Regions from separate parts of the Acidaminococcus fermentans DSM 20731 genome, predicted to be linked through region 1. Evidence: riboswitches for the same ligand, from Rfam matches in the RefSeq annotation. Region 1 holds a riboswitch; each other region holds the start of a gene.

Region 1 (10,279 bases):
AAATAACTGTCGATGGACAGTGTTTGAGCACCAGTTATCTGATAACAGTGGTTGATATGGCAGTGGCACTGAGTAAGATAATCCAACAGGGACTTCATAAAACCGCTGTGTGGGGTTATTTTTATAAGGGCATGTGTTTTATAACCATATACGGGGCAGTTGACATTCACGGTATAGTGATGGACAACGCCCAAATCAGTCAGGCGGTCAAGACGATTCCTGACCGCCTGACTGGTTAAATGAACGCGTTTTCCCAGTTCAGTCATGGAAATTCTGGCCTCTTTATGCAGAATGCTGAGGATTTCATGGTCAGTTTTGTCAATTTTTTTGTTGTTGGCAGGTAAAAAATTCATGGCAATGCTCCTAACTTGAAAACTTGAAAATTTCAAGTGATTTGTCTGCATCTCTTGAAATCCTGTATCGTAAGTAAAATTCTAGCAAAGTATAATCACAATGTAAATTAAATTGTGATTCAGAGGAGGAAATGAAATGAAGTGGAGAAAAACTTTACTGGCTGCATTCTTGGGAATGACGATGATGACGGGCAGTGCCTTTGCACAGGTTTCTTACCAGCATGTACGCAATGCTACGGGCAAACTGGCGTACAACGATACGGTATTTTTGATAGACCCCATGCTGGCAGAAAAAGGCCGTTATGAAGGCTTTGCTGGTTCTTTTAACAGTGAGGTGCGCAATCCCAAGGTGGACTTGCCCGAATCAAAGGAGGATGTATTAAAGGATGTTGATGCGTTAATTGTCACGCATACCCATCTTGACCATTGGGATGAAGTAGCTCAGCAGTTCATCAACAAAGATATTCCTGTATTTGTGCAGGATGATAAGGACGCTACTGAAATTCGCAAGGAAGGTTTCCGCAATATTCAGGTGCTGGATCGGGATATCGAGTTCCAAGGGGTGCGCCTGACCAGAGTAGAAGGCACGCATGGCACGGAAGAGATGTATGCCAATCCCGCTTACAGCGCACTGCTCGGAGAAAGTATGGGCGTGGTCTTTGCTGCTCCCGGTGAAAAAACTACTTACCTGATGGGCGATACAGTCTGGACGGCCCGGGTTGATAAAACGCTGCAAAATCGTCAGCCCGATATTCTGATTATGAATACTGGTTATGCTAAGTCCATCTGCTACAATGATTCCATTATTATGGGTACAGAAGATGTAGGCAGAGCGGCAACGAGAATGCCAAATGCCAAAATTGTAGCGGTGCATATGGATGCCATTAACCATTGCACCATATCACGCAAGAATATGCGCGACTTTGTCCATAGCAGAAAGATAGACAAACAGGTAGCTGTACCGGATGATGGACAGATAATAAATTTTGATAAATAAGAACGTAACAAAGTGAGCTGTTGCATGTGAAATCGCGTGCAACAGCGTGATAAATGGGGGCTGTTGCACGTAATGTGACGTGCAGCAGTCCTTAAAATCGTTGTACTGGAATTGTTCCTTTTTCGTACAGGTTCCCATTCCGACTTATTCTAAAACATTACATATCGATAAAACAGGCCCGCAATCTCCTCAAGACTGCTCGCTCCTTCCATCCCCCTCTGCACTCTTCTTTCTGCACTTAATGGCCCAATTCCCATTGACAAACTGTACTTTATACGGTATCATTTAATACGCACAGAATTCATCCAGAGTAACGGAGGGACTGGCCCTATGAAGTTACGGCAACCATCAGCGCTTCTATTGGCTGAACGGTGCTAAGTCCATCAGGCACTGCCTGAAAGATGAAGATGAGTGAGCTCAACTGATTCCTCTTCATTTTCATGAAGGGGAATTTTTATTTTTACGGAGGTGAACCCCCTTGATAGAACTGCAGCACATCGACAAAATCTATCATACGTCTTCCGGCGACCTGCACGCCCTGAAAGACATCAATCTGACCATCAACGAAGGTGAGATCTTCGGCATCATCGGCCTTTCCGGGGCCGGCAAAAGCACCCTGGTCCGGTGCATCAACATGCTGGAAAAACCCACCAGCGGCAAGGTGATCGTGGACGGCCAGGAAATGACCGCCCTGGGCGAAGAACAGCTGCGGAAGGCCCGGCAGAACATCGGCATGATCTTCCAGCATTTCAACCTGCTGTCCAGCCGCACGGTTTTCGGCAACATTGCCTTCCCTCTGGAAATCCAGGGGCTGGACAAAGCCGCCATCCAGAAGAAAGTGGAACCCCTGCTGGACCTGGTGGGCCTGAAAGACCGGGCGGACCACTACCCCAGCCAGCTGTCCGGGGGCCAGAAACAGCGGGTGGGCATCGCCCGGGCCCTGGCCAGCGATCCCAAAGTGCTGCTCTGCGATGAAGCCACTTCCGCCCTGGATCCCCAGACCACGGAAAGCATCCTGAACCTGCTCCGGGACATCAACAAACGGCTCCACATCACCATCGTCATGATCACCCACCAGATGAATGTGGTGAAAGAAATCTGCGACCGGGTCGCCGTCATTGAAAACGGGGAAATCATCGAACAGGGGTCCATGGTGGATATTTTCACCAACCCCCAGAAAGCCACCACCCGGGAATTCGTGGCCAGCATCCAGCACAACGACCTGCCTGATTTCGTCAGGAAACTGGACATCCACAAGGATTACAAAGCCGGAGACAAGGCCCTGGTCAGCCTGAGCTTCATCGGGGACAGCGCCGGAGAGCCCATTGTTTCCGTGCTGATCAAAGAATACGATACCAACGTGAACATCCTCACGGCCAACATTGAAACCCTGCAGGATACCCCCTTCGGGACCCTGCTCATTGAAGTGGAAGGGGACGAGGCCCATCTGAAGAAAGCCCTGGATTACCTCCACGAAAGAAAAGTCAAAGACGAGGTGATCGGTTATGTCTCCTAATATGATCCATCTGCTGATTAAGGCCCTGGGAGAGACCCTCTACATGGTGGCCCTCTCTGCGGCCATTGCATCCCTGTTCGGCATCCCCCTGGGGGTGATCCTGACCATTACCGGAAAAGGCCACATCAAGGAAAATGCGGCTCTCCACAAAACCCTGGGCTCCATTGTCAACGCCCTCCGGTCCGTGCCTTTCATTATCCTGATGGTGGCCATCATTCCCCTCACCCGGATCATAGTGGGGTCTTCCATCGGCACCACCGCCGCCATCGTGCCTCTGACCATTTCCTGCACCCCGTTCATTTCCCGGATCATCGAATCCTCCCTGCTGGAAGTGGATCCCGGGGTCATTGAAGCGGCCCAGAGCATGGGGGCCTCCCCTCTCCAGATCATCTGGAAGGTGCTGCTGCCGGAAGCCATGCATTCCATTGTGCTGGGCATCACCCTGGCGGTGATCAGCCTGATCGGTTCCAGCGCCATGGCCGGTGCCCTGGGGGGCGGCGGCCTGGGGGACCTGGCCATCCGCTACGGGTATCAGCGGTTCCAGGCCGACACTATGATTGCCACCGTCATCGTCCTGATTGCCCTGGTCCAGCTGGTCCAGACCATCGGGAACAAGATTTCGGCCAAGTTGAACAAGACGAAGATCAAATAAAAAAAATCCACCCCTCGAGGGTGGATTTTTTTTGCCCGCCCGGGCGGGCCATTTTGACAGCTGACCGTTGACAGGGATTGTTGCTTATGCAACAATCCGCTTCATCCCCACCTTCATCCCCAGCCGGTCCGCTTCTCCGGCTTTCATTTCCAGCACGGAAGTGGCCTTCAGGCAGGCGGAAAGACCCAGCCAGGGGTGGAGGTTTTTGACGATTTTCACGATTTCCATCCGGTCGTTGAAATACACCGCATCGATGGCAAACCCCATGAAGCACATGTGGATGCTGTTGGTGGGGTTCAGCCACAGGCCCGCAGCCGGAGGCAAAGGCTTCCGCAGCATCAGCCCCCGGAACCGTCCCCACCAGGTGTCAGCGATTTCCACAGCAATCCGGATTTCAGCATGGTCCCCAAAGGACCAGGTTTCCTGTTTGGACAATTTATTTTCTCCTTCGGCGTATGACCCCATGACGTACGACGGGGCTGTTGCTCCTGCAACAGCCCCGCTTTCTCATTTCATCCCCTGCATCAGGGAAATCAGCGACGGCAACAGCACCACCACGAAAATGGCGGGGAAAATGCAGAACACCAGGGGGAAGATCATCTTCACCGGTGCCTTCATGGCCTGGGTCCTGGCCCGCTGTCTCCGCAGGTCCCGCATGTTGTCCGCCTGGATCACCAGGGTATCGGACATGGAAGCTCCCAGCCGTTCTGACTGGACCACGGACATGACGAACAGGTACACATCCTGCACATCACACCGCCTGGCCATCAGCTGCATGGACCGGCGGCGGGTCATGCCCATCCGCACATCCCGGAGCATCCGGCGGAATTCATCGATCAGAGGGCCTTCCATCCGTTCCACCACTTTTCGCATGGCCCCGTCCAGCGACAGACCGGCCTGGACGGAAATGGACAGCAGATCCAGCACATCCGGCAGCTGCCGGATAATCTTCGTCTGCCGGTTCCGGATGATATGGTTCAGCACCCCGAAAGGCAGCATGGCTCCGAACAGCAGACATCCCCAGATCAATACAAGGCCCCCGAAGGTGCTCATGGGATGGCCGGTGGTGTACCGGAACCCCTGGAACCCCCAGAAAATCATGGAAACGAACCAGATGCCCACCAGGGTCCGGGGCTTCCAGATCCCCTGCTTCCCGGCCAGGATGATCCGCTGTTCCATCATCTGGGGCAGGGCTGAAGGAGCGAATTTGGAGAAAAAGTCCATGGCCTGGGCCAGCAGCCGGCCAATGGTCCGCTGGTACAGGGGGATCTTCTTCAGGTCATTGGGATTGTCCTCTGCTTCCTGGGGCTTTTCTTCTTCCCGGAAGGTTTCCAGCCGGCGCTTCACTTCTTCGCCCTGGATCTTCTTCAGGGCCAGCACCGACAGGGATAGATAGAAGAACAGCGCCAAGGCAATGGAAAGAGACAGTGCCAGCATGGTCAGTCACCTTCTTCCCAGTCAATCCCCGGCCGGGCCTTCTGCATAAAGGCCGGATATTCCACATTGTGAGATTTGAACTTGCTCAGGAACTGGGGCTGGAGCCCGGTGGGACGGAATTCCCCCAGAGCCTTGCCGCTTTCGTCAAACCCGGTCTGGACATACCGGAACAGGTCCTGGAGGACGATCACATCCCCTTCCATCTTCTGGACTTCCGTAATATAGGTGATTTTCCGGGATCCGTCCTGGATCCGCTCCTGATGGATGATCAGGTCCAGAGCCGAAGAAATCTGGTCCCGGATGGCCCGTACCGGCAGGTCCAGGCCGCTCATGAGCACCATGGTTTCCAGACGGGACAGTACATCCCGGGGGCTGTTGGCGTGGGCGGTGGTCAAAGACCCTTCGTGGCCCGTATTCATGGCCTGGAGCATGTCCAGGGCTTCGCCCCCGCGGACTTCCCCTACGATGATCCGGTCCGGGCGCATCCGCAGGGAGTTCTTCACCAGGTCCCGGATGGTCACGGCCCCTTTGCCTTCAATGTTGGCAGGCCGGGCTTCCAGGGTCACCACATGGGGCTGTTCCAGCCGCAGTTCCGCCGCGTCTTCAATGGTCACGATCCGTTCATCATGAGGGATGAAGGAACTGAGCACGTTCAGGGTGGTGGTTTTACCGGAACCGGTACCGCCGCTGATCATTACATTCAGTTTGGCATTCACGCAGGCCCGGAGGAAAATGGCCATTTCTTCCGACAAAGTGCCAAAGGATATGAGATTCTCCACAGAAAGTGGCGTCCGGGAGAATTTCCGGATGGTCACACAGGGGCCGATCAGGGAAAGAGGCGGGATCACCACGTTCACCCGGCTGCCGTCCTGGAGACGGGCATCCACCAGAGGCGAGGCTTCATCCACATGCCGGCCGATGGGGGTGACGATCTTGTCGATGATGGCCATCAGATGATTGTTGTCGTGGAACTGGGCTCCCGTAAGGTGGAGTTTCCCCATCCGTTCCACATAGATCTTCTTGGGCCCGTTCACCATCACTTCGGTGATGCTGTCGTCCTTCAGGAAGGGTTCGATGGGCCCCAGGCCCAGGATTTCGTCGCAGATGTCCGATACCAGCCGGGCCCGTTCCCCCCGGGGCACCACAAAGGGATTGTGCTCCAGCACCCGCTGGACATAGCCGGAAATCACATTTTCGATTTCCTGGCGGCTGTGGGTGGCAGAATCCAGTACCCGCTGCTGTTCCGCACTCATTTCATCCACAATGGCCCGGTGGACGGTAACCTTCAGGTTCTGGTATTCTTCTTCCCGGGCATCTGCCGCCCGTCCGGCAAATATGGGATTCTCCCGGACCTCGGGCTTGCCTTGTTCAGTTTTCCGTCCCAGCCGTTCCAGCAGTTTCAACGCCGTATCCCCCTTGTTTCCGCCAGGTCCCCGGATCCGGCGGTTCATTTCTTATTTTTGCTGATTTTCGTCGTACATGGTGTAGGTAGCCTTCATGGTCTTCAGGTCGCTGCCCTGGAGCAGCCCTGCCCAGGCCAGGTTGGAAAAGAAAGCCCCCTGGGTTTTGATGGGGGCCTGCACCGTCACCGTCACCGAAGGAGACCCATCCACCGTAGTCTGCTGGATGGTGATGTTGTCCACACTGGTCAGATTGTACAGGTTCCCCACAGTTTTGTATTCGTCGAAGTTCCGGTTCCGCACATTGTCCCAGTTGTCCCCGGGCTCCCGGACCACCGCCTCCCGGGCCACGGACCGGGCCACATTGTTGAAGGTGATGTAATCACTGAAGAACATCCCGAAAGCACACATGGCAAGCAGGATGAGAAAAAAAAGAGGGACCAGAATGGCAAATTCGATGATATCCTGTCCCCTTTGCCGTTTCATGGTGGTTCCCCCTTTCGTTGTTATTTTTCTACTGTTCTTTCGAAAAGGCACCAGCCGGAGCTGACGCCCTTTCGAAAGAACTCCTGCAAGAGCAGGAGTTCTTTGGCTGTAAAACCAATGCGACAATCAATAGATCATTGCCCTTTAGAGTTTTTAGCTGCTGCCTCTGTCATCAGGTTGCCGGCATTGTTAAATACATTGTTGATTTGACCAGCCAGGTTAGTCTGCTGATAAATCAGCCAGCCAATCCCAACGATGATGGCCAGCATCAGGGCATATTCCACCATGTCCTGGCCTTTTTCACCCAGACGGGGTTTAATGTACATATCGTACATCATCTTTGCCATGGTAATCATAGTTTTCACCTCCTTGAGTAAGTTTGTACAATTGCAGTATTTATAAAAAGGGAAAGTCCCTTTTTACCAAAATTCAGGGGACATGTTAAATCTTGATGTCCACGATCCGGCTGATAATCAGGTAGCCAATGATTTCCATCACCACGGCTGCCCCAATGGCCATTTTGCCAATGCTGGTGGTCAGCAGGGGTTTCAGGTATTCCGGAGAAGTAACCGCAAAAAACAGTCCCAGAGCCACAGGAATACAGGTCAGCACCAATCCGGAAAATTTCCCCTGAGCCGTCAGTGTTCCCACTTCCCGGCGGAGCCGGATCCGTTCACTGATGGTTTCCCGGATGGTATCCAGGATGGTGGCCAGATTGCCCCCCACCTGCTGCTGGATCAGCACTGCGGTGATCACCAGGGAAAAATCCTCGTTGCCCACCCGCTGGTCCATTTCCTGGAGGGCATCCTCCATGGTCCGGCCCAGAGAGGTATTCCGCATCACATTGGCGAATTCTGTGGACATGGGAGGCTGCATTTCCCGGGAGATGATCTCCATGGTCTGCAAAAAGGAGAACCCGGCCCGGAGAGAGTTGGATACCAGGGTGAGACAATCCGCCAGCTGCCGTTCAAAGGCTTCCTTCCGGCGGCTGATCCGCCGCTGGAGAAAGATCACGGCCCCGAACAGTGTCAGGATCCCTCCCAGGAGCCCGGTCACCAGGCTCCGGCCGGCCACCGCCGTAACCAGGAACACCAGCACTGCCAGTCCCCCGGCAATGGCCACATATTCCTTCCCCAACAAAGGCAGCCCGGCCTGGATCATCATCAGATCCAGCTTCTTCCGGTTCCAGGGACGCCCCGGTCTCCGGTTCCGTTCCGCAAACAGCTCATGGAACCGGTTCCGGAGGATTTCCCAGAACGGGGTCTTCCGGACAGCTGCCGGCTGGTATCCTGCATACTGCTGGATCCGCTGGGATACTTCCCGCCGCCGCTGGAGGTATACGGAAAGTCCCGCATACAGCCCCAGGAAAAACAGAAAGGCAAAAAGCAGAGAAACCAGACCAATCATGCTTTTCGCTCCTTTCTATCTGTATTATACCATGGATGGACCGCTGTACAACGGTCAAGTTTGCTAAATTTTCACCAGTGTTTAACCTGGTCCGCCATCTGTCCCACGGCTTGGGAGAAGGGATTCTCCGGAGCCTGGTTCAGCAGCAGCCGGCCATTGTCCGCCGCGGCGGATACCGCCAGGTATTCATTGGGCAGCACCTGGAATACCGGGAAGCCCAGGGCCTGGGAATACCGGTCCCGTTCTTCCTCCGTGCAGGGGGATACCCGGGTGAACACCGGCTTCACCCGCCGGTCACAGTCCTCCCAGGCCCGGAAGATCTCCAGGGCCCGTTTCATGTGTTCCACTTCGTAGCCCCCGTTCACCATGGCCATCACCAGGGTCTTGTCCGCCATTTCACAGGCGGTGCAGGCCACATCGGAAAACCCGGAAGATAGATCCACCAGCACATACCGGAAGATGCCCCGGGCCATTTCGATCAGGCTGGTCATCCCTTCCATGGTCACCGTTTCCGCCAGGTCGGGCTTGGCGGCCCCGCACAGCACGGAGAGATTCTCGTTCACCGGCACAAAATAGGATTTCAAAGTCACCGGGGACAGGAAGGAAATATCCCGCACTGCCTCCACAATGGTGCTCTGGGGGGTCAGGTTGAAGAACACCCCCATATCCCCGAACTGGAGATCCCCGTCGATGATGGCCACCGGTTCCCCGGTCTGCTGGGCCAAGGCGGCCCCCAGATTGGCAATCAGGGTGGTCTTCCCGCTTTTCCCCTTGGGGCTGAAAAAGGCCACCACCTGGGAATGCCGGGATGCCGAGGTGTTCTGGAGATTCTTCAGGGTATCCAGCAGTTCCTCTCCGGAAAAGGGCTTCACCATAAAGCCCCCGGCTCCGGACCGGAGCAGCCGGGACTGGGCTTCCGCATCCCACCGGCGGCTCATGCCGATGATCACCGTGTGGGGATAGGCTTTTTTCAAATCCGGCAGCAGGGTGCTGTTCCGGTCCAGGTCGATGTCCAGGAGGATCAGTTCCGGCTTGAAGGCCTGCATCTGGCCCAGGGCATCCCCTGCATTCCGGTACCGGGCACTCAGCTCAAACCCGGGCGTATTCCGGATGACACTGGAAAGCCGTTCCTGCATCACCTGGTTGTCTTCGATCAGTACGGTTCTGTAACCCACGGTTCATGCCTCCTCAGGAAAAGATACGGCTCAGCCAGCTGCCGCCGGAATGGCCGTCTCCGCTGTCCCGGCTGTCGGTTTCCGGATGCACGTAGCCATCCACCATGGAAGCCATCCCCTGGGCCAGGGGCGTATGCCGGCTGCTCAGGATGCAGGGCACCCCGGTGCGGATGGAATCCTGGGCCGTCTGGAAATCGTTGGGCAGCACAAAATCGAAATGCTTCCCCAGAATGGATTCCACATCCTCCACATCGATCCGGGTCTTGGCATTGCTCCGGTTCAGCACGTAGCGGATCTTGCTGTCGTCGTAGCCCAGTTCCTTCAGGGTGTCGGACCCCCGCTTCATGTTCTTGATGGTGGGGATGAAATCCACGATTCCCACAAAGTTGATCAGGGTGGACATATCCATCAGCAGAAGGTTCAACGCGCTGAAGGTGGAGGTGGTGTCCAGGATCACATAATCATATTCCAGCTGGAGCTGGAGCACCAGGGATTTGATGATGTTGTTGTCCATATTGTAGGCTTCTTCCAGCAGTTTGGGATTGGCCAGCACATCGAATCCCGTGTTCCCTTCCTGGTACCGGGTCAGGTATTCCACGGCCACCGTATCTTTGGGATGCTGTTCCATGGATTTCTGGGCGTCCGCAATGGTCCGTTCCGGATTCAGCTTCAGGTAGTAGCACACATCCCCGAACTGGAGATCCAGGTCTGCCAGGCACACCTTCAGCCCCTGCCGGGCCAGTTCCGCTGCAATGTTGATGGCCAGCAGCGTCTTGCCCACGGCATAGGCCGTGCTGAAAACGGTAAATAGGGTCCCTTTCCTGCCTTCCATAGCTTCATGCCTCCTGCTGTTTCT
Region 2 (10,279 bases), 950 kb from region 1:
AGTTCATGGTCCGGTCCCTGGGGAAATTTCCACTGGTCCCGGGTCCGGGCCAGCTGACGCAATGCTCCGTTCACCAGCTTGCCGGCCCCTTCGTGGACCCACTTCTTGGCCAGCTTGACGCTTTCGTTGCAGGCCGCCGATGCCGGGATCCGGTCCAGGTACAGCAGCTGGTAGGCCCCCAGCCGCAGGATCACCAGCACCAGGGGATCCAGTTTCCGCAGCGGCCGGTTCACCACCCTGGACAGATACCAGTCCAGGGTCCCCATGGTCTTGACCGTGCCATAGACCAGTTCCGTAGTCAGTTTCCGGTCAAGGGGGGACAGGGTAGCCCCCCGCAGGCCCTGATCCAGAGCCAGGTTTGCATAGGCTCCCCTGAGAAAGATTTGTTCCAGTATCAGTAATGCCGCTTCCCGCGGATTCTTGGCAGTTCCCTTCATTGTCCATCCTCTTCCAGAATAAATGACCGTATGGCCTCTTCGATTTTGCCCATATCCGCCCGGGTGTTGAAACAGGGGCCGTTGGGCCGTTCATTGAGTACGCCGATGACCGGCAGCGGGAACACATCCTGGATCCCGCTGGTAAGATCCCGTTCGCAGGCCACCGCCAGGATGGCCTTGGGCCGTGCCTTTTTCACCGCCTGCCGGGCCAGGGTCCCGCCGGTGGCAATGGCCACATGGACTCCGTATTTCTTTGACAGGGCCAGCAGCTGGCCCACCCCGCACCGGCCGCACTGATGACAGTTGGTGATGTCCCGGGTGACTTTATAGGGACAGGTATCCAGCTGGATGCAGTGGGGCGTCAGGATCAGCAGCCGGTTGGCCGGCACCCGCACATGCTGGTTCCGGACCAGATGGTTGCTGACTTCGATAAAGGACTGTTCCACCCGCCGCTTGGAAATGCCCATCAGCTTCCCCAGGAACAGGGACAGTGGATACAGAAAATTGATGATGTGCCAGGCCCAGAAATAAAAGACCCGGATGGTGGGAAACCCCAGGATGGCCAGGACGATGCCCACCACCCCGGAAAGCAGGGACAGGATCAGCAGCAGCACTGCCCATCCCACCACCTGGGGCAGCCAGGGATGGATCTGGGAAAGACCCGGTACCAGAAGCTGCCACAGGCCGTAGGCCGCTGCCCCGGCCAAAAGGACAGCCAGGGACGCCAGCGCCATAAAAAGCCGTTTTTTCGGCCGAATTCCCATATTCATGATCTTATTCCAGTCTGTCCCCCGGTTTTACATGGCCGCCGTTGACAAAAGAAGCCGCCGGCATCCGTTTTTTCCCTTCCGGCTGACATTCCAGGATTTCCAGGGAACCCTGTCCGCAGGCCACCCGGAATCCCCGGCTGTCCGCCTGGAGCACCGTTCCCGGTGCTCCCTGGCTGCCTTCTCCTGCCAGGATCCGGCTCTTCCAGATCTTCAGCCGCTTTCCGTCCGGCAGCAGGGTAAAGGAACCCGGCCAGGGATCAAAGGCCCGGAACTGGTTGTGGAGGTCTTCCGCTTTTTTGTTCCAGTCAGCCCTTTCCATATCCCGGGTAATCAGAGATGCATAGGTTGCTTCTTCTTCCGGCTGGGGAACCGGCTGTACGGTCCCCGCCACGATCCGGGGAATGGTGTCCAGCAGCAGCCGGGCGCCTTTTTCCTTCAGGATGTCATGGAGTTCTCCCTGGGTCATTTCCGGTCCTACGGGAACCGCCGTCCTGCTGAGCATGGCGCCGGTATCCATGCCCACGTCCATCTGCATGATGGTGACTCCCGCTTCCTTTTCCCCTTTCAGGATGGCGTAATGGATGGGGGCCGCTCCCCGGTACCGGGGCAGCAGGGACGCATGGACATTGATGCACCCGTACCGGGGCAGATCCAGGAGCTCTTTGGGCAGGAACTGGCCAAAAGCAGCCACCACGATCAGATCCGGTTGGATTTTTTCCATTTCTGCCTGGAATTCCGGGGTTTTCACCCGCTGGGGCTGGAGCACCGGAAGATCCTGGGTCAGGGCATATTCCTTCACCGCACTCATCATGACCTTGTGGCCCCGTCCTTTGGGACGGTCCGGCTGAGTCACCACCGCAGCGATTTCACAGTTTCCGGATTCCACCAGTGCCTTCAGACTGGCAGCGGCGAATTCCGGCGTTCCCATAAATACAATTTTCATTCTCGGCCTTCTTTCGGCTTGGCAGACAGGCTGACGGCCTTGTCAATGAACAGGACCCCTTCCAGATGATCGCATTCATGCTGGAGAGCCCGGGCCAGGAGCCCGTCGGCGGTCAGCCGGTAATGATCCCCTTTCCGGTCCTGGAAATGGACGGTGATCCGGGCGGCCCGCTTCACTTCCCCTTCGTAATCAGGGACGCTGAGGCATCCTTCGGAATCCACTGCCTCTCCTTCCGGATCCGTCAGTACCGGATTCACGAATTCCCGGATGCCGGCACCGTCTCCGGCATCGATGACCACCAGCCGTTTGCTGAGGCCGATCTGGGGGGCAGCCAGGCCGCAGCCATTGGCCGCATACATGGTTTCCGCCATATCCTTCAGCAGGCGGGCCAGCTTTTTATCGAAACGGGTAACAGGGACTGCCTTCTCCCGAAGGATCGGGGCCCCGACTTTCACAATGTCATAGATTGCCATATATCATCGACTCCTATCGCAATTTTTACTTTCTATTATACCATAGGACATGGAAAAGGGGGGGTGTGAAAAAAATTCACACCCCCCAGTCGCGGGTCACGGGTCGCGAGCCGCGACTCCAACAAGGAGCTGTTGCCCATGCAACAGCTCCCCCTACACCACACTGATGGGATCCACGTCAAAATACACATTGGGCAGTTCCCGGTATTCTGACTGGCGGAGCCATTCTTTCACCGGTTTCATCCGGGGGCTTTTCAGCAGCACGTTGATCCGGTAGATCTGGTTCACCCGGGCCACAATGGCCGGGAAAGGTCCCAGGATCTCCAGGGGATGCCCGCTTTCCAGCTGCCAGGCCTCCAGGGCGTTCACCAGTTTCTGGGCAATGGCCAGGGCCTCTTCCTCCTTTTTGTGGAGGACGGTGATCTTCAACATCCGGGTAAAGGGCGGATAGCTCAGTTCCTTCCGCTGCTCCAGTTCCATTTTGGCGAAGCCTTCATAATCCTGCCTGGCCGCCAGCTGGAGGATGGGATTTTCTGCATCATAGGCCTGGAAGATCACTTCCCCCGGCTTATCCCCCCGGCCGGCCCGGCCGGCTGCCTGGGTCAGCAGGGCAAAGCACCGTTCTCCGCTGCGGAAATCCGGCAGGTTCAGCTGGGAATCCGCACTGAGCACCCCCACCAGGGTCACATTGGGGATATCGTGGCCCTTGGCCACCATCTGGGTCCCCAGCAGCACATTGTACAGTCCGCTGCGGAAGGCCTGGAGGATCTGCTCATGGGCGAATTTTCCGCTGGTGGAATCCTGATCCATGCGCAGGGGCTTCACTCCCGGACACAGCTCCCGGATTTCCCGTTCCGCCTTTTCTGTCCCGGTCCCGAAGAACCGGATCCGGGGACTGCCGCAGTAGGGACATTTGGTGGGCACCGGTTCCGTATAGCCGCAGTAATGGCATTCCATCAGCTGCTCCCGGGCATGGTACACCAGGGAAACCGCACAGTTGGGACAGCTGAGGGATTCCCCGCAGTCCCGGCACAGGACAAAGGTGGAAAAGCCCCGGCGGTTCAAGAGGACAATGGCCTGTTCCCCGTTCTGCACCACATGCTCCAGCCGGGTCCGCAGGGCTTCGGAAAGCACCGTCCGGTTCCCCTGATGGAGCTCTTCCCGCATATCCACAATCGAGACTTTGGGCAGATGGCTGCCGGACCTGGCCCGATGGGTCAGCCGAAGGAGGGTATAGCCCCCCTTTTCTGCCAGATAATACGATTCCAGGTCGGGGGTAGCCGATCCCAGCACCACCGGCACCTTCCGGTAATGGGCCCGGTACTGGGCCACCAGCCGGGCATGATAGCTGGGCCGTTCTTCCTGTTTGTAGGTTCCTTCATGCTCTTCATCGATAAGGATCAGTCCCAGATCCGCAAAGGGGCAGAACACCGCCGACCGCACCCCGATCAGGACCCGGGCCTGGCCGGACCGCATCCGGCTCCACACATCCCCCCGCTCACTGGCGGAAAGACGGCTGTGGGCCACCGCCACTCCGGCTCCGAACCATGCCTTGAACCGTTTGACGATCTGCCCGGTGAGGGCGATTTCCGGCACCAGCACCATCACCTGCTGGCCAGCCTGGAGTGCTCTGGCCGCCAGCCGCAGATAGACTTCCGTCTTGCCGCTGCCGGTGATGCCCTGGAGCAGGAAGGTCCGGGCTTCCCGGTTTTCCCGGGCTGCGTCCACTGCCTGGATGGCCGCCTGCTGTTCCTCCGTCAGTTCCAGGGTTTCTTTCCGGGCTTCCAGGCCCTGATAGCTGTCCCGGAGGACCCGCCGCCTGCCTTCCAGCAGCCACCCCTTCCGGACCAGATTCCGCAGGACGGCGGAGGTGATGCCCCGGGCTTCCAGTTCTCCGGCACTGGCGGTCTTTCCATACGGCAAAAGGTCCAGGGCAGCCTGCTGGCTTTTGCCCCGGACCTCTCCGTTTTCCTGTGCGGCCAGTCCTTCCGGCGTTGCTGTGAAGGTCCGTTCGGTTTTTTCCCGCAGTTTGTATTTCACATCGTAGGAAAGGACCACCGCCTTCCGGGCGATCAGTCCCTTCAGGGCCGTCTCTCCCCCGGGGATCCGGCGGATGGCCTTCCGGGGCAGCGGCCCCTTCAGTGTCAGGAAATCATACAGTTCCTGCTCTGGCCGGGACAATCCTTCCGCTTCCGGCACCGGCACGTATTTCCCCACTGCCGCCAGGCTTTTCCGGCCTGGAATGAACAGGCGCAGGGCTTCCGCCAGGGTGCACAGGTAATACTGGGACAGCCAGTAGGCCGTGGCCAGCATCTCACTGTCGAACCAGGGTTCCGTCCCCACCACATCCGCAATATCCTTCAGTTCCCGGGACAGATCCGGTTCCCGGTCCTCTTCCACAATAAAGCCTTCCAGCAGCTGCTGGCCGAAAGGCACCACCACCCGCCAGCCCTGGCCCAGGAAATCCAGGGTTTCCGGCACATGATAGGTGAACTGCCGGAAAATGTTTTTGGCAGGCAGATTGATGGCAACCTTGGCGTATTCCATCTTATTCCAGTGCTTTTTTCAGCACATCCACTTTATCCAGCCGTTCCCAGGGCAGATCCACATCGGTCCTGCCGAAATGGCCATAGGCCGCCGTCTGCCGATAAATGGGCCGGCGCAGGTCCAGGCTCCGGATGATCCCGGCCGGGGTCAGGGAGAAGTTCTTTTCGATCAGTTCCACGATTTTTTCTTCCGGAATGGCCGCCGTACCAAAGGTATTCACACTGATGGATACAGGACGGGCCACCCCGATGGCATAGGCCAGCTGGATTTCGCATTTTTTGGCCAGGCCGGCAGCCACCACGTTCTTGGCCACATACCGGGCTGCATAGGCGGCACTCCGGTCCACCTTGGTGGCATCCTTCCCGGAGAAGGCGCCACCCCCGTGACGGGCCATGCCCCCGTAGGTGTCCACGATGATCTTCCGGCCGGTAAGACCGGAATCCCCCTGGGGCCCGCCGATGACGAACCGGCCGGTGGGGTTGATGTGATAGATGGTCCTGTCATCCAACAGGCTGGCAGGCACCACCGGACGGACCACCTGTTCCAGGATATCCTTCCGCAGCTGTTCCATGGTGATTTCCGGGCTGTGCTGGGCAGAAACCACAATGGTATCCACCCGTACGGGCTGGTCATCCTCATATTCCACCGTTACCTGGGTCTTGCCATCCGGGCGGAGATAAGGCAGGGTACCGTCTTTCCGCACCTGGGCCAGCCGGCGGGCCAGCTTGTGGGCCAGGGAAATGGGCAGGGGCATGTATTCCGGGGTTTCATCGGTGGCATACCCGAACATCATGCCCTGGTCACCGGCACCGATTTTTTCCGTTTCATCCTGGGCACCCTGTTTGGATTCGTCCGATTCATCCACCCCCTGGGCAATGTCCGGAGACTGTTCATCGATGGAAATCAGCACCCCGCAGGTGGAACCGTCAAAGCCGTACTTGGCCCGGTCATAGCCAATATCGATCACCGTCTGGCGGGCGATCTTGGCAATGTCCACATAGCAGCTGGTGGAAATTTCCCCTACAATATGGATCTGGCCGGTGGCCACCAGGGTTTCGCAGGCAACCCTGGCATCCGGGTCCTGTTCCAGGATAGCGTCCAGCACCGCATCAGAAATCTGATCGGCGATTTTGTCAGGATGGCCTTCCGTAACGGATTCAGACGTAAATACTTTTTTCATTGTTTCCTCCTTGCACAAAAAAAATACTCCCAAAATGAGAGCACTTATAGGACTCTCATCTTACAATCGACAAACCGCATTGCAGGAATTAGCACCGTTGGCCACAGGCCATGGTTGCTGTGGTTTCATAGGGCCATTCCCTCCGCCACTCTTGATGAGCTGTATTCGATTTAGCTTTGTAATTATAACAAATACAGTAGGGAAATGCAAGACGGGCCCTTAATAGTGGACCACGTCCTGCTCTTTCCGGATCCGTTCCAGGATGGGACGGGCAGCCTCGCTCTGGAGGAATTCCAGGGTGGTGGCAGGCACCTGTTCCCGGACCAGTGCCCAGTTCCCTTCCTGGAGCGCCTTCCGGACGATGGATGCACTGACCACCTGGCCCTGTTCTTCCCGGCGGGGCACCACGATGCACTGGATGCCGGCTTCCGGCAGCCGCCGCTGCATCACCTGGTTGTACAGGCCGGTCACCACACTGGTGGGCTCTTCCCCCACATACCGGACGGTAATGCCCAGCCGATGGGCGATTTTGGTAAAGATGGCCAGATCCAGATTGGCATGGCTGGCGATCACCGCTTCCGCATCCTTCTGGAAATAGCTGGGGAAGGTAGCCTGGCTGATGATGTAGGGGCCGCTGTCATGATACCGGAGATTGGACAGATGGCGGGTGCCCTCCTGGATCAGCTGTTTCCGCACGGCATAGGGGAACAGGCTGGCATCCTCGCTGACCATGAACAGATGGACCAGATCATTTTCCGCCGCGGCTTTTTCCACCAGATACTGGTGCCCCAGGGTAAAGGGATTGGCGTTCATGACAATGGCTGCCACTTTGGGCGCTTCCACCCGGCTCCGGGCCAGATTGTCCAGGTAACTGGAAAAGCCGTCCTTCCGGTTTTCCATAAAGACGATCTGGTCTTCGATCCGGGCGATCTCATAGAATCCCAGATCGCCGAAAAATTTGGCGGAACTGCATTTGGTATAGAGGAAAAGATGGAGGTTGCCCCGTTCATACTGGTATTGGACCAGGTGGGAAACGATTTCATTCATCAGCCCTTCTCCCTGGTGATGATGGTCCACGGCCATGCAGCGCAGGGTGTTGCCGAAACAGCTGCCGGTGGCAATGGCATGGTAGTCATTGTCGAACATCACACAGGTATAATCCAGGTTGGCATCCCGGCGGATCCCCTCCTGCTCCAGCAAGGCATCCACCTGGGCATTGGTCCGCTTGTCGGAAGGATATACTTGGGAAATAAAATAATCAGACATTCTGGTCTCCTTCAGGTTTCAAAGTCCTATCATTATATCACAAAAAAGAGAACGGAGTGGTTGGTCCGCCAACTTCCGTTCTCTTCTCCTGTCAGAACCCCAATTGGTCATTGACCAGGATCACATGGATCCGCTCCGGGTGCCGGGCGTACCGGGTAATGAGGATTTCACAGCAACGGGTTTCCGGCGCTTTGCAGTGGGAACAGAACCCGGTGGTCCGGCAGGGAGTCTGGATGTCGAACTTCTGGGCGCAGACTGCAGCCGCCGTATTCTCCGCCCGGTCCAGGGCCGTTTCCAGGCTGGAGCACACCTTGTTCAGGCTCACCAGGAACAGCACGTGATGGGGCCCGTAGGAAATGGCGGATACCCGGTTCCCGTTGCCGTCGATGTTCACCAGGATCCCGTCCCGGGTCATGGCGTTGCAGCTGGCCAGATACCAGTCCGCATCATAGGCTTTCAGATGGGCCGGACGCCGGGAGGGATATTCCTCCCGGTCGATGAACGTCCAGTTCCCCGCCTTCAGCCGTTCCACCAGGCCGCTTTCCCGTACGGTGGTACTGCCCCCCATGGTCACCACACTGCCCTGGGGAATCAGTTCCAGGGCCTTCTGCACCGCTTCTTCCACATTGGCGGCATAGTATCCCTTCATGTTCCGGGATGCCAGCCCCCGGATCGCCACCTGGGCCAGCAGTTCATTCCGTCTTCTCAGTGCTTCCTGCATGTCATTTCCCCCTCATCCAGCATTTTCCTTTCATTGTACCATAGAAAAAGGGGCTGTTGCCCACGCAACAGCCCCTTTTTGTCTTTTTTATTTTGCGAAGTAACGGGCCAGCAGACCATCGAATACACGGCCGTGACGGGCTTCGTCCTTGGCCATTTCATGGACGGTGTCATGGATGGCATCGTAGCCCAGCTGTTTGGCCAGGGTGGCGATTTCCTTCTTGCCGGCGCAGGCACCCTGTTCGGCGGCAGCCCGCATTTCCAGGTTCTTCTTGGTGCTGTCGGTGACCACTTCGCCCAGCAGTTCAGCGAATTTGGCAGCGTGTTCCGCTTCTTCGAAAGCGATCCGTTTGTAGGCTTCCGCCACTTCCGGATACCCTTCCCGGTCAGCCACACGGCTCATGGCCAGGTACATGCCCACTTCGGAGCATTCACCAGTGAAGTGCTGACGCAGGCCTTCCAGCACCCGTTCATCCACGCCCTTGGCAACGCCAACCACGTGTTCATCAGCGTATTCCTTTACGCCTTCTTTCAGTTCATCGAATTTATCTTTCGGGGCGCCGCACTGCGGGCATTTTTCCGGAGCTTCGTCCCCTTCATACACATAACCGCACACTCTGCAAATGAATTTTTTCATACGATTTTCCTCCCCTGAATATCCGGTTCCTTTTTAAGGAACTGGTATTTATTGATAGTAGTTATCTCTTACGGTTATTATTATAGCAGACTGTTAAAATAATGCAAGTCTTTCTGGAAAATATTTTTCCATTTCTACTATTTTCTTTTACAGAGTGTGTTCCTGGCTCTCCAACAGGGACCGTAGCTTGTCCTGGAGCCGTTTTTTCCGTTTGTCCGGATTCGTTTCTTCCCCTTTCAGCTGTTTCCGGAAGGCTCCCATCTGCTCATTGATCCATCCCAGGCCGGCCGGAAGCACCTGGCGGATCTTCTCCTTTACATACTGGGTCACAAGGGGGCTCCGTCCGCCGCTGCTGACGGCACAGACCACTTCCCCCTCCCGGAGCAGCGCCGGGAAATAGAAAGAACAAAGTTCCGGATCATCCACCACATTCACCGGGATCCGTCTCTGCCGGCAGAGGCGGCTGACCTGCCCGTTCACCGTCCGGCAGTCCGTAGCCGCCACCACCAGGGTCCAGTCCGACTGTTCCAGGTCCGCCCCGGAAAAAGGACGCCGCTCCACCTGGACCGGCAGCTGTTCCAGTTCCGGCAGCACCTCCGGCGCCACCACCCGGACACAGGCCCCGAAATCCACCAGGATCCGGGCCTTGTGGAAAGCGGTCCGGCCGCCTCCCACCAGCAGCACCGGTGCCTGGTCCAATTGGATCATCAGGGGAAAATAACTCATGGCCGGCTTCCTTTCTTTTCCAGAGCATCCCGGATGCCGGCCGCCGAATGGATGGCCGCCGTTTCCACCTGGCTGCATCCGGCTTCCCGGGCAGCCCGGGCCGTAACCGGTCCGATGCACAGCACCCTGGTTTCCGGAGCCAGGGTAAACCGCCGGAAAAACTCCCGGACCCCCCGGCCGCTGCCAAAGATCATCACCTGAGGTGCCAGGCGGGTTTCCGCCCCGGTCAGGATTTTCCGGGTACGGATCCGGTAAAGAGGCACATCCCGGTATTTCCGTCCCGCCCTGTCCAGTTCCCGGACCAGATCCGGGGATCCTTCTTCCGCCCGGAGCAGAAGACAGCGGTCCCCGGCTTCCAGGGTTTCTCCCAGAAGCCGTCCCAGGTCTTCCGCCGTAAACACCTCCGGCATCAGATCCGCCTGGAATCCCTGATCAGCCAGTTCTTCCGCCGTACCCTGGCCGATACAGGCAAACCGCACCTGTCCCAACCGCCGGAAATCCTGCCGGGCAGACCGGAACCAGCGGAAAAACAGCCGGACCCCGTTCCGGCTGGTAAAGACCAGCCAGCCATACCGGTCAA
Region 3 (10,279 bases), 400 kb from region 1:
TGAAGGTGGAGTTCCGGTAAAAAAGGAGCTGATACCATGATCCAGGGCAAGACCATTATCTGTGAAGAAGTGTTTGTGCAGCTGGTGCGGCTGGCTGCGGACCGGGTGCCCCAGGTGAACCTGTGGGAAGAAGCCGGCGGGGGCCTGATGTCCTTTGCCAAGGGGCTTACCGGGAAGAATGTGCCGCCGGTGTCGGTGGAAAAGACCGATGCGGAAGTGACGGAGAACGGAACCGTCAAAAAGGGCCACGTGGGATTCACCCTGAAGGTGTCCGTGGCCTGTGATGCGTCCATTCCGGATGTGATCGAACAGCTGCGGGAAGCCGTGGTGAAGGAAGTGGTACGGATCACCGATTTCCAGGTGGACCGGGTGGACATCATCGTGGCCCGGCTGGAAGAACCGGAAGCCAAAGCGTCGGAAAAAACGGCCGAAGAACCGGAGAAAACAGAAGAAAGCCCTGCGGAAGCAGGGGAGTGAGAAAGGGGCTGTTGCGCATGCAACAGCTCCTTTTTTGTCAGCGGTCAACGCCGAGGGACGATGGACAACAGTGGGACGTAGACAGACGCCGTTCCGCCCGAAGGGCTGTGCTTCCCCCTTGCCCCTTTTCCCCATTTGTGCTATGATAATAGCAAACAAATGTTTATTAAAACAAACGAAAGCGGGGAGAGTCATGGAACAGCGAGTCTATGGGGCCATCGATCTGAAATCTTTCTATGCCTCGGTGGAATGTGTGGAACGGGGACTGGATCCTTTGGATGCCTGCCTGGTGGTGGCGGACCGGAGCCGGACGGACCGGACCATCTGCCTGGCGGTGTCCCCGGCCCTGAAGGCCTGGGGCATCCCGGGCCGGCCCCGTCTGTTCGAAGTGATCCGGCAGGTGGAGGAGATGAACGCCCTCCGCCGGGCTTCTCTCCGGGGCCGGTCTTTTACCGGCCGTTCGTACCTGGCTTCCCGGCTGGACCGGGACAAAAGCCTGGAAGTGGCATACATTACGGCCATGCCCCATATGCAGCGGTATATGGAAAAAAGTGCCCAGGTGCTCCAGATCTATCTCCAGTTCATGGCTCCGGAAGACATCCATGTGTATTCCGTAGATGAGGTGCTGCTGGATCTGACGCCCTATTTGAAATCCGGGGGCTGGACGCCCCACGGCCTGGTCCGGGAGATGATCCGGCAGGTGCTCAGGGAAACCGGAATCACCGCCACCGCCGGTATCGGCACCAATCTGTACCTGTGCAAGGTGGCCATGGACATTGTGGCCAAGCATATGGAACCGGATCCGGACGGGGTACGGATCGCCGCCCTGACGGAACGGACCTACCGGCAGCTGCTGTGGGACCACTGTCCTATGACGGATTTCTGGCGGATCGGGCCGGGAATCACCCGGAAGCTCCAGCAGTACGGTATGTACACCATGGGAGCTGTGGCCCGGATGTCCCTGGAGGATCCGGATCTGTTGTACCATCTGTTCGGAGTGAATGCGGAACTGCTCATCGACCACGCCTGGGGCTGGGAGCCCTGTACCCTCCAGGATATCCGGACCTATGAGCCCCGGAGCAGCAGCCTGGGATCCGGCCAGGTGCTCCAGCAGCCCTGTACGGCGGAAAAGGCCCGGCTCCTGGTGTGGGAAATGGCAGACCTGCTGGCCCTGGACCTGACAAAGAAACACCGGGTGACGGATCAGCTGGTGATGACCCTGGGGTATGACCGGTGCAACCTGGAAGATCCGGAACGGCGCCGGTCCTACCGGGGGAAGGTGACTGCCGACCATTACGGAAGGCCGGTGCCCGTCCATGCCCACGGGTCCCGGAACCTGCCGGGAGGATATACCGCTTCCGGCCAGGTGATCCGGCAGGAGACCCTGGCCCTTTTTGACCGGATTGCGGATCCGCATCTGCTGATCCGGAAAATCAGCCTGAATGCGGAGCATGTGCGGAACCCGGAAAGCCTGCCTGTCCTGAGGGGAGAAACGGATCTTTTTGTCCGGGAGCCCGGTCCGGTGTATGTCCGGGGACGGGAGGACCAGCTCCAGGAAACCATCCTGTCCATCCAGAGCCGGTACGGCAAAAATGTCCTGCTCCGGGGCAGCAACCTGCTCCAGGGAGCCATGACCCGGGAACGGAACGGACAGGTAGGGGGGCATCGGGCATGAAGGACTATGCAGATATGATGGAAATGGATCATCCGGAAATCCCCGGCCACCCCCGGATGCGCCGGAAGCAGCGGGCCGCCCAGTTTGCGCCTTTTGCCGCCCTGAACGGCTATGGGGAACTGGTGGAAGAAGCCATCCGGCAGCAGGAGGAAGCGGTGGAAGCCCAGGTGGAGCGCATCCGGGATCCGGAAAAAGCATAATGTATTTTTATGCACAAAATCCAAATAAAAAATCTGTTCCCTCAGGAGGTTCTGTGCTATAATGGTTCTACTATACAAACTGTGCACCAGATACAGCAGTAAATGAGGGGTGGTCATGATGTTTAAAGTGTTTATCGATGGCGGCGAAGGGACGACTGGTCTGCGGCTGGCCCAGCGGCTGAAGCAGCGGAAGGATATCGAACTCCTTTCCATCAGTGCGGATCTCCGGAAGAACCTGGATGCCCGTCTGGAAAAAATCGACATGGCCGATGTGGCCTTCCTGTGCCTGCCGGATGCTGCTTCCCGGGAAGTGGCGGCGGCCGCCAGGGATTGTGACACCAAGATCATCGACACCTCCACGGCCTTCCGGTGTGATCCCAACTGGGCTTACGGATTCCCGGAACTGGGACCGTCCTATTTCCATGCCATCCAGGAAAGCTGCCGGATTTCCAACCCGGGCTGCCATGCCACCGGCTCCATTGCTGTGCTGGCTCCCCTGGTGAAAGCCGGGCTCATTGCACCGGACGGGCTCTATACCCTGACCTCTCTCACCGGGTATTCCGGCGGGGGCAAGAAAATGATCGCTTCCTATGAAAATCTCCATGACAAGGAACTGGATGCGCCCCGGATCTACGGGCTGAACCAGCAGCACAAGCATCTGCCGGAAATCCTGAAATATGCGGGATTGGAACAGTCTCCCATTTTCCTGCCCATCGTAGCGCCCTACTATGCCGGGATGCTGGTAACGGCCGGATTTGCCATGCCCCAGGACCTGAGCCTGGCAGCGGTACGGAAACTGTATGCGGATTTCTATCGGGATCAGGCTTTCATCACCGTGGTCCAGAACGAGGAACTGCCCAAGATGCTGGGGTCCAATACCCTGGCCGGGAAGGATTCCCTGCGGATCTATGTATGCGGCAACGAGGACCGGTTCACCGTATCCGCCCAGTTCGACAACCTGGGCAAAGGGGCCAGCGGTGCGGCCATTGAGAACATGAACATCGCCATGGGCCTGGATCCGGCAACGGGATTGGAATTGTAAGGTGCTGCGGAGCAGCACCAGCTGGCAGTCACTAGTCACCAGTCACTAGCCGAAAGAGAGAACCCGTCCTTTGGGCCGGGTTCTTTTCATGAGAAGGAAAGAGAGGGACACCCATGGAATACTGGGATATTTACGACAGCAGTAAACAGGTCACCGGCCGGAAAATGGTCCGGAACGACTGGCACATGAAACCGGGAGACTACCATCTGACGGTGCTGGCCCTGATCCGGGACGCCGCAGGACGGATCCTGATCACCCAGCGGAAAGGGGACAAGGAATGGGCTCCCCTGAAATGGGAGATCCCCGGAGGGGGCGTCCGGGCCGGGGAAACTTCCCAGGAGGCGGTTCTCCGGGAAGTGGCGGAAGAAACCGGGCTCCATTTCACCCCGGAACAGGGCCGCTGCATCCATACCTACCGGAGCGACAGCCCGGCCGAACAGAACAATTACTTTGTGGATATTTATGAATTCCGGGGAATTTTTATGCCGGAACAGGTAAAGATCCAGGAGGACGAAGTGGAAAGCTTCCGGCTGGCCACTCCCGGGGAAATCCGGCAGCTGGGAAAACAGGACGATTTCCTCCATTTTCAGAGAATCGAGGGACTTTTGACCATGGACATCAAAAAAATCACCATTGCAGGCGCCGGGACCATGGGCTATTCCATGGCGGATATCTTTGCCCAGAACGGGTATGAAGTGACGCTGTGGAACCATCGGCAGCCCACTCTGGACAAGGCAAAAACGAAGATTTCCCCGGCAGCGGCGGAGAAGATCACCTTCACCACCAGCCTGGACGCCTTCCGGGGCCGGGACCTGATCGTGGAATCCATTGCGGAAAATCTGGACATCAAACTGGATTTCTACCGGCAGATGAGCCTCCTGGCGGATCCGGAAACCATCATCGCCACCAATACCTCCGGCCTGTCCATCAACAAGCTGGCGGAAGCCGTCACCGGTCCGGAACGGTTCCTGGGGATGCACTGGTTCAATCCTCCCACTTTGATCCCCCTGATCGAAATCATCAAAAATGCCAAAACCCGGCCGGATGTGGCCCGGACCATTTATGACCTGTCCCTGGCCATCGGGAAGAAACCGGCCCTGGTGGAAAAGGATGTGCCCGGCTTTGCGGCCAACCGGATCCAACTGGCGGTGCTCCGGGAAGCCCTGGCCCTGGTCCGGGACGGGGTGGTCAGCGTGGAAGGGGCTGACGCGGTGATGAAATACGGCCTGGGCTTCCGGTGGGCCTGCCTGGGGCCCCTGGAAACGGTGGATTTCGGCGGCCTGGATGTGTTCTATCACATCAGCGAATACCTGATGCCGGATCTGGAAGATTCCCATGCCGTGCCGGAACTGCTGGCGAAAAAGTTCCAGGCCGGGGAATACGGGGTGAAGAACGGAAAGGGCTTCTATGATTATGCCGGGGACAAGGCCAGGGAAGCCACCGCCGCCCGGGACAAGAAGCTCCAGGCGGTGTATGACGCCCTGTACGGAGAAAAGAAATGACTGGGAAAGTGCCGGAAGAGTGCAGGAGCTGCCGGGGAGAATGTCTGAAGAACGTGGAATTCCTGGTGGGCCTGCCTCCGGAAAAGGTGACCACCCTGCTGCGCCGGGCGGTGCGGCTGACCCTGCCCAAGGGAGGCTGCCTGTTCCGGGAGGGGGAAGCCTGTGACGCCATCTACATCATCCACCGGGGCCGGGTGAAACTGAGCACCTACGACCAGGACGGACTGGAGCGGATTGCCGGCATCTTTGTGGAACACGATACCATGTGGGAAGGGGTACTGGTCCCCGACAGCCGGTATTCCGCTTCGGCCATTGCCATGACGGAGGTGGAGTACTGCAAGCTGGCCCGGAAAGATTTCGAAGAGGCCATCCAGGAACCGGAAGTGGCCATGCGGATCATTGCCCTTTTGAGCAAGAAGCTCCACGATGCCAACCGGCGGAACCTGCTGAAAAGCATTGCGGACCCCAAGGAACGGGTGGCGGGGCTGCTGCTGTACCGGTACCGGCGGCAGACCAGCGACATCATTACCCTGCGGCTGGACGAAATGGCCGGGCTGATCGCCCTGCGGCCGGAAACCATCAGCCGGAAGCTGAAGGAACTGGAACGGGAAGGGTATGTGAAAAAGACCGGCCAGAGCAGCATCCGGATCCTGGATCCGGACCGGCTCATGGAATTGGTGAATTATTGAAAGAGCTGTCAACGGCCAACGGCCGAAGGAAAGGACCCGCCTGTGGGACGGGTCCTTTTTCAGATTTTGACTGGAATCAAGGAACCTTTTTCCAAAAAGACATACAATGAGACCCATCAAGAGGTACACAATGGTGACCCCTTTGATGGGGTCTTTTTTATCAGGAGGTCATTATGATCCAGGGACGTATCCATTCCATCGAAACCTTCGGGTCCGTAGACGGGCCCGGCACCCGCTTCATCATCTTTGTCCAGGGCTGCCACATGCGCTGCCTGTACTGCCACAATGTGGACACCTGGAAATGCGGCCAGGGAGGCCAGCTGAAAACCGCCGATGAACTGCTGGACCAGGCGGAACGGTACCGGCCCTACTGGGGACCGGAAGGGGGCATCACCGTCAGCGGCGGGGAACCCCTGCTCCAGATGGAGTTCCTGCTGGACCTGTTCCGGAAGGCCAAAGCCCGGGGCATCGGCACCTGCATTGATACGGCCGGCCAGCCCTTTACCCGGAAAGAGCCTTTCTTCAGCCAGTTCCAGCAGCTGATGGAAGTGACGGACATCCTGCTGGTGGATGTGAAGCACATCGACCCGGAAGCCCATAAAAAGCTCACCGGCCAGCCCAATGACAATATCCTGGACCTGTTCCGGTATCTGTCCGATAGCAAAAAGCCCATCTGGGTGCGCCAGGTGCTGGTGCCCGGCTGGACCGATGATCCGGCATCCCTGAAGCGGACCCGGCAGTTCCTGGATACCCTTGCCAATATCCAGCGGGTGGAAGTATTGCCCTACCACAATATGGGGCTGTACAAATGGGAAGAACTGGGCATCCCCAACCAGCTGAAGGACGTGAAGCCCCCCACCCGGGAAGAAGTGGACAAGGCACGGGCGATTTTGAGAGCCATATAAAATCGGTTAGTTTAAACAAACTTGATTCCAGTCAAGGTTTTCAAACAGGAAAAGGGCTATGATTAAGCCATCGAAAACGAAACCATCAGGAACTCAAAAGGAGGATCTGTAATGAACAGCATCAATCAGAATGTTGCATGGAGAGGTTTTAAAGGCGTGAAATGGACGGACGATGTGGATGTCCGGGATTTCATCCAGAACAACTATACCCCGTATGACGGGGACGAAAGCTTCCTGGCAGGGCCTACGGAAGCCACCAACAAACTGTGGGGAAAGGTCCAGGAACTCCAGAAGGAAGAACGGGCCAAAGGCGGCGTGCTGGACTGCGAAACGGAAGTGGTTTCCAGCCTGACGGCGTACGGCCCCGGCTACATCGATGAATCCATGAAGGATCTGGAACAGGTGGTGGGCCTCCAGACCGACAAGCCTCTGAAACGGGCCTTCATGCCCTACGGCGGCATCAAAATGGCGGAAGAAGCGGCGGAAACCTACGGGTACAAAGTGAACCCCAAGTTCCACAAGATTTTCACCGAATACCACAAGACCCACAACCAGGCCGTGTTCGATGCCTACACCGCTGAAATGCGCCGGGCCCGTCACAGCCACATCGTAACCGGTCTGCCCGACACCTACGGCCGGGGCCGGATCGTGGGGGACTACCGGAGAGTGGCTCTCTACGGCATCGACTTCCTGATCAACAAGAAAAACGAAGATCTGGACAACTGCGGCTGCGGCGTCATGACCGACGACATCATCCGGCAGCGGGAAGAACTGGCGGAACAGATCCGGGCCCTGAAACAGATGAAGGAAATGGCCAAAGTCTACGGCTATGACATTTCCGCCCCGGCCAAGAATGCCAAGGAAGCGGTACAATGGCTGTACTTCGGCTACCTGGCTGCCGTGAAGACCCAGAACGGGGCTGCCATGAGCGTGGGCCGGATCTCCACCTTCCTGGATATCTACATCAGCCGTGACCTGGCCGAAGGGACCCTGACCGAAGAGGCGGCCCAGGAACTGATCGACCACCTGACCCTGAAATTCCGTATGGTGAAATTCGCCCGTATCCCGTCCTACAACCAGCTGTTCTCCGGTGACCCGGTATGGGCCACCCTGGAAATGGCCGGCATCGGCATGGACGGCCGGCACATGGTCACCCGGAACGACTTCCGGTTCCTCCATACCCTGGAAAACATGGGGCCTTCTCCGGAACCGAACCTGACTGTGCTGTATTCTTCCGCACTGCCGGATAACTTCAAGAAATACGCTGCCCACATTTCCATCACCACTTCTTCCATCCAGTACGAAAACGACGATGTGATGAAGCCCGTATGGGGCGATGACTACAGCATCTGCTGCTGCGTATCCGCCACCCAGACCGGGAAGGAAATGCAGTTCTTCGGGGCTCGGGCCAACCTGGGCAAATGCCTGCTGTACGCCATCAACGGGGGCAAGGACGAAAAGTTCCTGACCAAGGACGGCAAACACATGCAGGTGGGGCCGGAATATGCGCCCATCACTTCTGAAGTGCTGGATTACGGCGAAGTGATGCACAAATTCGACCTGATGATGGACTGGCTGGCCGGGCTGTACGTGAACATCCTGAACCTGATCCAGTACATGCATGACAAATACTACTATGAAGCGGCTGAAATGGCCCTGATTGACACCGATGTGCGCCGGACCTTTGCCACCGGTATCGCCGGGTTCTCCCATGTGGTGGATTCCCTGTGCGCCATCAAATATGCCAAAGTCTCCACGGTCCGGGATGAATCCGGCCTGGTGGTGGACTACAAGATCGAAGGGGACTTCCCCAAATACGGCAACGATGATCCCCGGGCGGATGAAATCGCCGTGTGGCTGCTGAAGACCTTCATGACCAAGCTGCGGAAACACCACACCTACCGGAATTCCGAAGCCACCACCTCCATCCTGACCATCACCTCCAATGTGGTGTACGGCGGCGCCACCGGTGCCCTGCCTGATGGACGGAAGGCCTATACCCCGTTCGCTCCCGGTGCCAACCCGGCCTACGGTGCGGAACAGAACGGCCTGCTGGCATCCCTGAACTCCGTAGCCAAACTGCCCTACGAATACGCGCTGGACGGGATTTCCAACACCCAGACCATCGCTCCGGAAACCCTGGGCCACAACGAAGAAGAACAGAAAGCCACCCTGGTGCGGGTGATGGACGGTTACTTCGACCAGGGAGCCCACCACCTGAACGTGAACGTGTTCGGTGTGGACAAGCTGATCGACTGCATGGAACATCCGGAAAAACCGGAATACGCCAACTTCACCATCCGGGTATCCGGCTACGCGGTGAAATTCATCGACCTGACAAGAGAACAGCAGCTGGACGTCATCGCCCGCCGCGCCCATCAGAAGATGTAACTGTTCTTGATCAGGTTACAAAAAACCCTTGACTTTCCTAGTGAAGTAGTGTAGAATCAGAACCATCAAAATCACATACCTTCATCGAGAGCAGCAGAGGGATTTGGCCCTATGAAGCTGCGGCAACCCCCGGATGGGAAGGTGCCAATTCCAACAGGGATTCCCTGGCAGATGAAAAAGCGAGCTCAGTCATCAGAAACGCCATCTGTCCAGCAGGTGGCGTTTTTCTTGTGTGGCTTTCGGGAAGGCAAAAAAAGGAGAGATGTTGTATGAAACTGAAGAAATGGATTGCAGCAGCGGTAGCCGTACTGGCTCTGGCCAGCCTGGTCAGCGGCTGCGGCAGCGACAAAAAGGCGGCCGCTCCGGCGGAAAAGAAAACCATCACCGTGGGAATCACTCCCGGGTATTCCGAACAGATCATGGAAGTGGTGAAAAAGGAAGCCGCCAAACAGGGGCTGACGGTGGAAATCAAGACCTTCAGTGACTATGTAACCCCGGACCAGGCCCTGGCCCAGAAGGACATCGACCTGAACTCCTTCCAGCATGAACCCTTTCTGCTGGCCTTCAACAAAAAGAACGGGACCAAACTGGTAAGCATCGGCAAGACCTATCTGGCTCCCCTGAAACTGTATTCCACCAAGATCAAGGACATCAAGGACATCCCGGACGGCGCCAAGATCGCCATCCCCAATGATCCTTCCAACGGTGGCCGGGCCATCCTGATGCTGAGCAAACTGGGCCTGCTGAAAGTGAACCCGGATGTAAAAGCCACGGAACTGACCGTAAACGACATCACCGAAAACCCGAAACACCTGCAGATCCTGGAACTGGAAGCAGCGCAGCTGCCCCGCAGCCTGGATGACACCACGGCCTCCGTCATCAACGCCGGCTATGCCAACAGCGCCAAACTGGCTCCGGAACTGGCCATTGCCAAGGAAGACAACACCAGCCCCTATGTGAACATCATCGCCGCCCGGGAAGAAGACAAGGACAACCCCACCTACAAGAAATTCGTCCAGATCTTCCAGAGCCAGCCGGTAAAGGATTACATCCTGGAAAACTGCAAGGGCAACCTGGAACCTGCCTGGTAATTGAGAAAGAAGGGAACGGCAGTGAATCTTACAAAAGAAGAACAGAAATACGCCGCCCATCTCCAGCGGTTCATCCAGTGCGCCACCGTGTCCAACGCCAATGTGGACCGGGTGGACTGGAGCCAGTTCGAGAAGCTCCATGAAGCGTTCCGGGAATTCTATCCCCATATTTTCAGCCTGATGGAGCTGGATGAAGTGGGCCAGGCCGGCCTTCAGTTCCATCTGAAAGGCAGCGGCAGCGACAAAAAGCCCCTGCTGCTCATGGCCCACCAAGATGTGGTGGAAGTGGGGGACGGTCGCCAGTGGA

The links. Region 1 has a riboswitch for S-adenosylmethionine ahead of ACFER_RS06020 (methionine ABC transporter ATP-binding protein). Riboswitches for the same ligand answer to the same signal wherever they lie in the genome.
Region 2: linked by a shared signal. The riboswitch ahead of metK (methionine adenosyltransferase) and the one ahead of ACFER_RS06020 (methionine ABC transporter ATP-binding protein) in region 1 are both predicted to bind S-adenosylmethionine.
Region 3: linked by a shared signal. The riboswitch ahead of ACFER_RS04160 (MetQ/NlpA family ABC transporter substrate-binding protein) and the one ahead of ACFER_RS06020 (methionine ABC transporter ATP-binding protein) in region 1 are both predicted to bind S-adenosylmethionine.

Annotation. Positions count from the first base shown of each region.
Region 1 covers NC_013740.1:1,304,788-1,315,066, forward strand. The annotation lists gene ACFER_RS06010 (Lrp/AsnC family transcriptional regulator) at 1-353, opposite strand, end outside; gene ACFER_RS06015 (MBL fold metallo-hydrolase) at 490-1,350, shown strand; SAM riboswitch class I at 1,649-1,758, shown strand; gene ACFER_RS06020 (methionine ABC transporter ATP-binding protein) at 1,829-2,866, shown strand; gene ACFER_RS06025 (methionine ABC transporter permease) at 2,856-3,518, shown strand; gene ACFER_RS06030 (DUF192 domain-containing protein) at 3,603-3,953, opposite strand; gene ACFER_RS06035 (type II secretion system F family protein) at 4,026-4,955, opposite strand; gene ACFER_RS06040 (TadA family conjugal transfer-associated ATPase) at 4,958-6,358, opposite strand; gene ACFER_RS10865 (TadE/TadG family type IV pilus assembly protein) at 6,410-6,841, opposite strand; gene ACFER_RS06050 (Flp family type IVb pilin) at 6,976-7,197, opposite strand; gene ACFER_RS06055 (type II secretion system F family protein) at 7,283-8,248, opposite strand; gene ACFER_RS06060 (CpaE/TadZ family protein) at 8,320-9,423, opposite strand; gene ACFER_RS06065 (CpaE/TadZ family protein) at 9,437-10,255, opposite strand.
Region 2 covers NC_013740.1:356,518-366,796, reverse strand. The annotation lists gene rsmB (16S rRNA (cytosine(967)-C(5))-methyltransferase RsmB) at 1-437, opposite strand, end outside; gene ACFER_RS01645 (DUF116 domain-containing protein) at 434-1,207, opposite strand; gene fmt (methionyl-tRNA formyltransferase) at 1,212-2,150, opposite strand; gene def (peptide deformylase) at 2,147-2,623, opposite strand; gene priA (primosomal protein N') at 2,777-5,170, opposite strand; gene metK (methionine adenosyltransferase) at 5,172-6,350, opposite strand; SAM riboswitch class I at 6,403-6,511, opposite strand; gene citC ([citrate (pro-3S)-lyase] ligase) at 6,570-7,616, opposite strand; gene ACFER_RS01615 (lactate utilization protein) at 7,708-8,337, opposite strand; gene ACFER_RS01610 (rubredoxin-like domain-containing protein) at 8,425-8,973, opposite strand; gene ACFER_RS01605 (precorrin-2 dehydrogenase/sirohydrochlorin ferrochelatase family protein) at 9,121-9,699, opposite strand; gene cobA (uroporphyrinogen-III C-methyltransferase) at 9,696-10,279, opposite strand, start outside.
Region 3 covers NC_013740.1:907,106-917,384, forward strand. The annotation lists gene ACFER_RS04110 (nitroreductase family protein) at 1-20, shown strand, start outside; gene ACFER_RS04115 (Asp23/Gls24 family envelope stress response protein) at 37-477, shown strand; gene ACFER_RS04120 (Y-family DNA polymerase) at 671-2,152, shown strand; gene ACFER_RS04125 (hypothetical protein) at 2,149-2,352, shown strand; gene argC (N-acetyl-gamma-glutamyl-phosphate reductase) at 2,468-3,394, shown strand; gene ACFER_RS11750 (3-hydroxyacyl-CoA dehydrogenase NAD-binding domain-containing protein) at 3,508-4,896, shown strand; gene ACFER_RS04145 (Crp/Fnr family transcriptional regulator) at 4,893-5,585, shown strand; gene pflA (pyruvate formate-lyase-activating protein) at 5,759-6,490, shown strand; gene pflB (formate C-acetyltransferase) at 6,602-8,881, shown strand; SAM riboswitch class I at 8,960-9,059, shown strand; gene ACFER_RS04160 (MetQ/NlpA family ABC transporter substrate-binding protein) at 9,151-9,972, shown strand; gene ACFER_RS04165 (M20/M25/M40 family metallo-hydrolase) at 9,994-10,279, shown strand, end outside.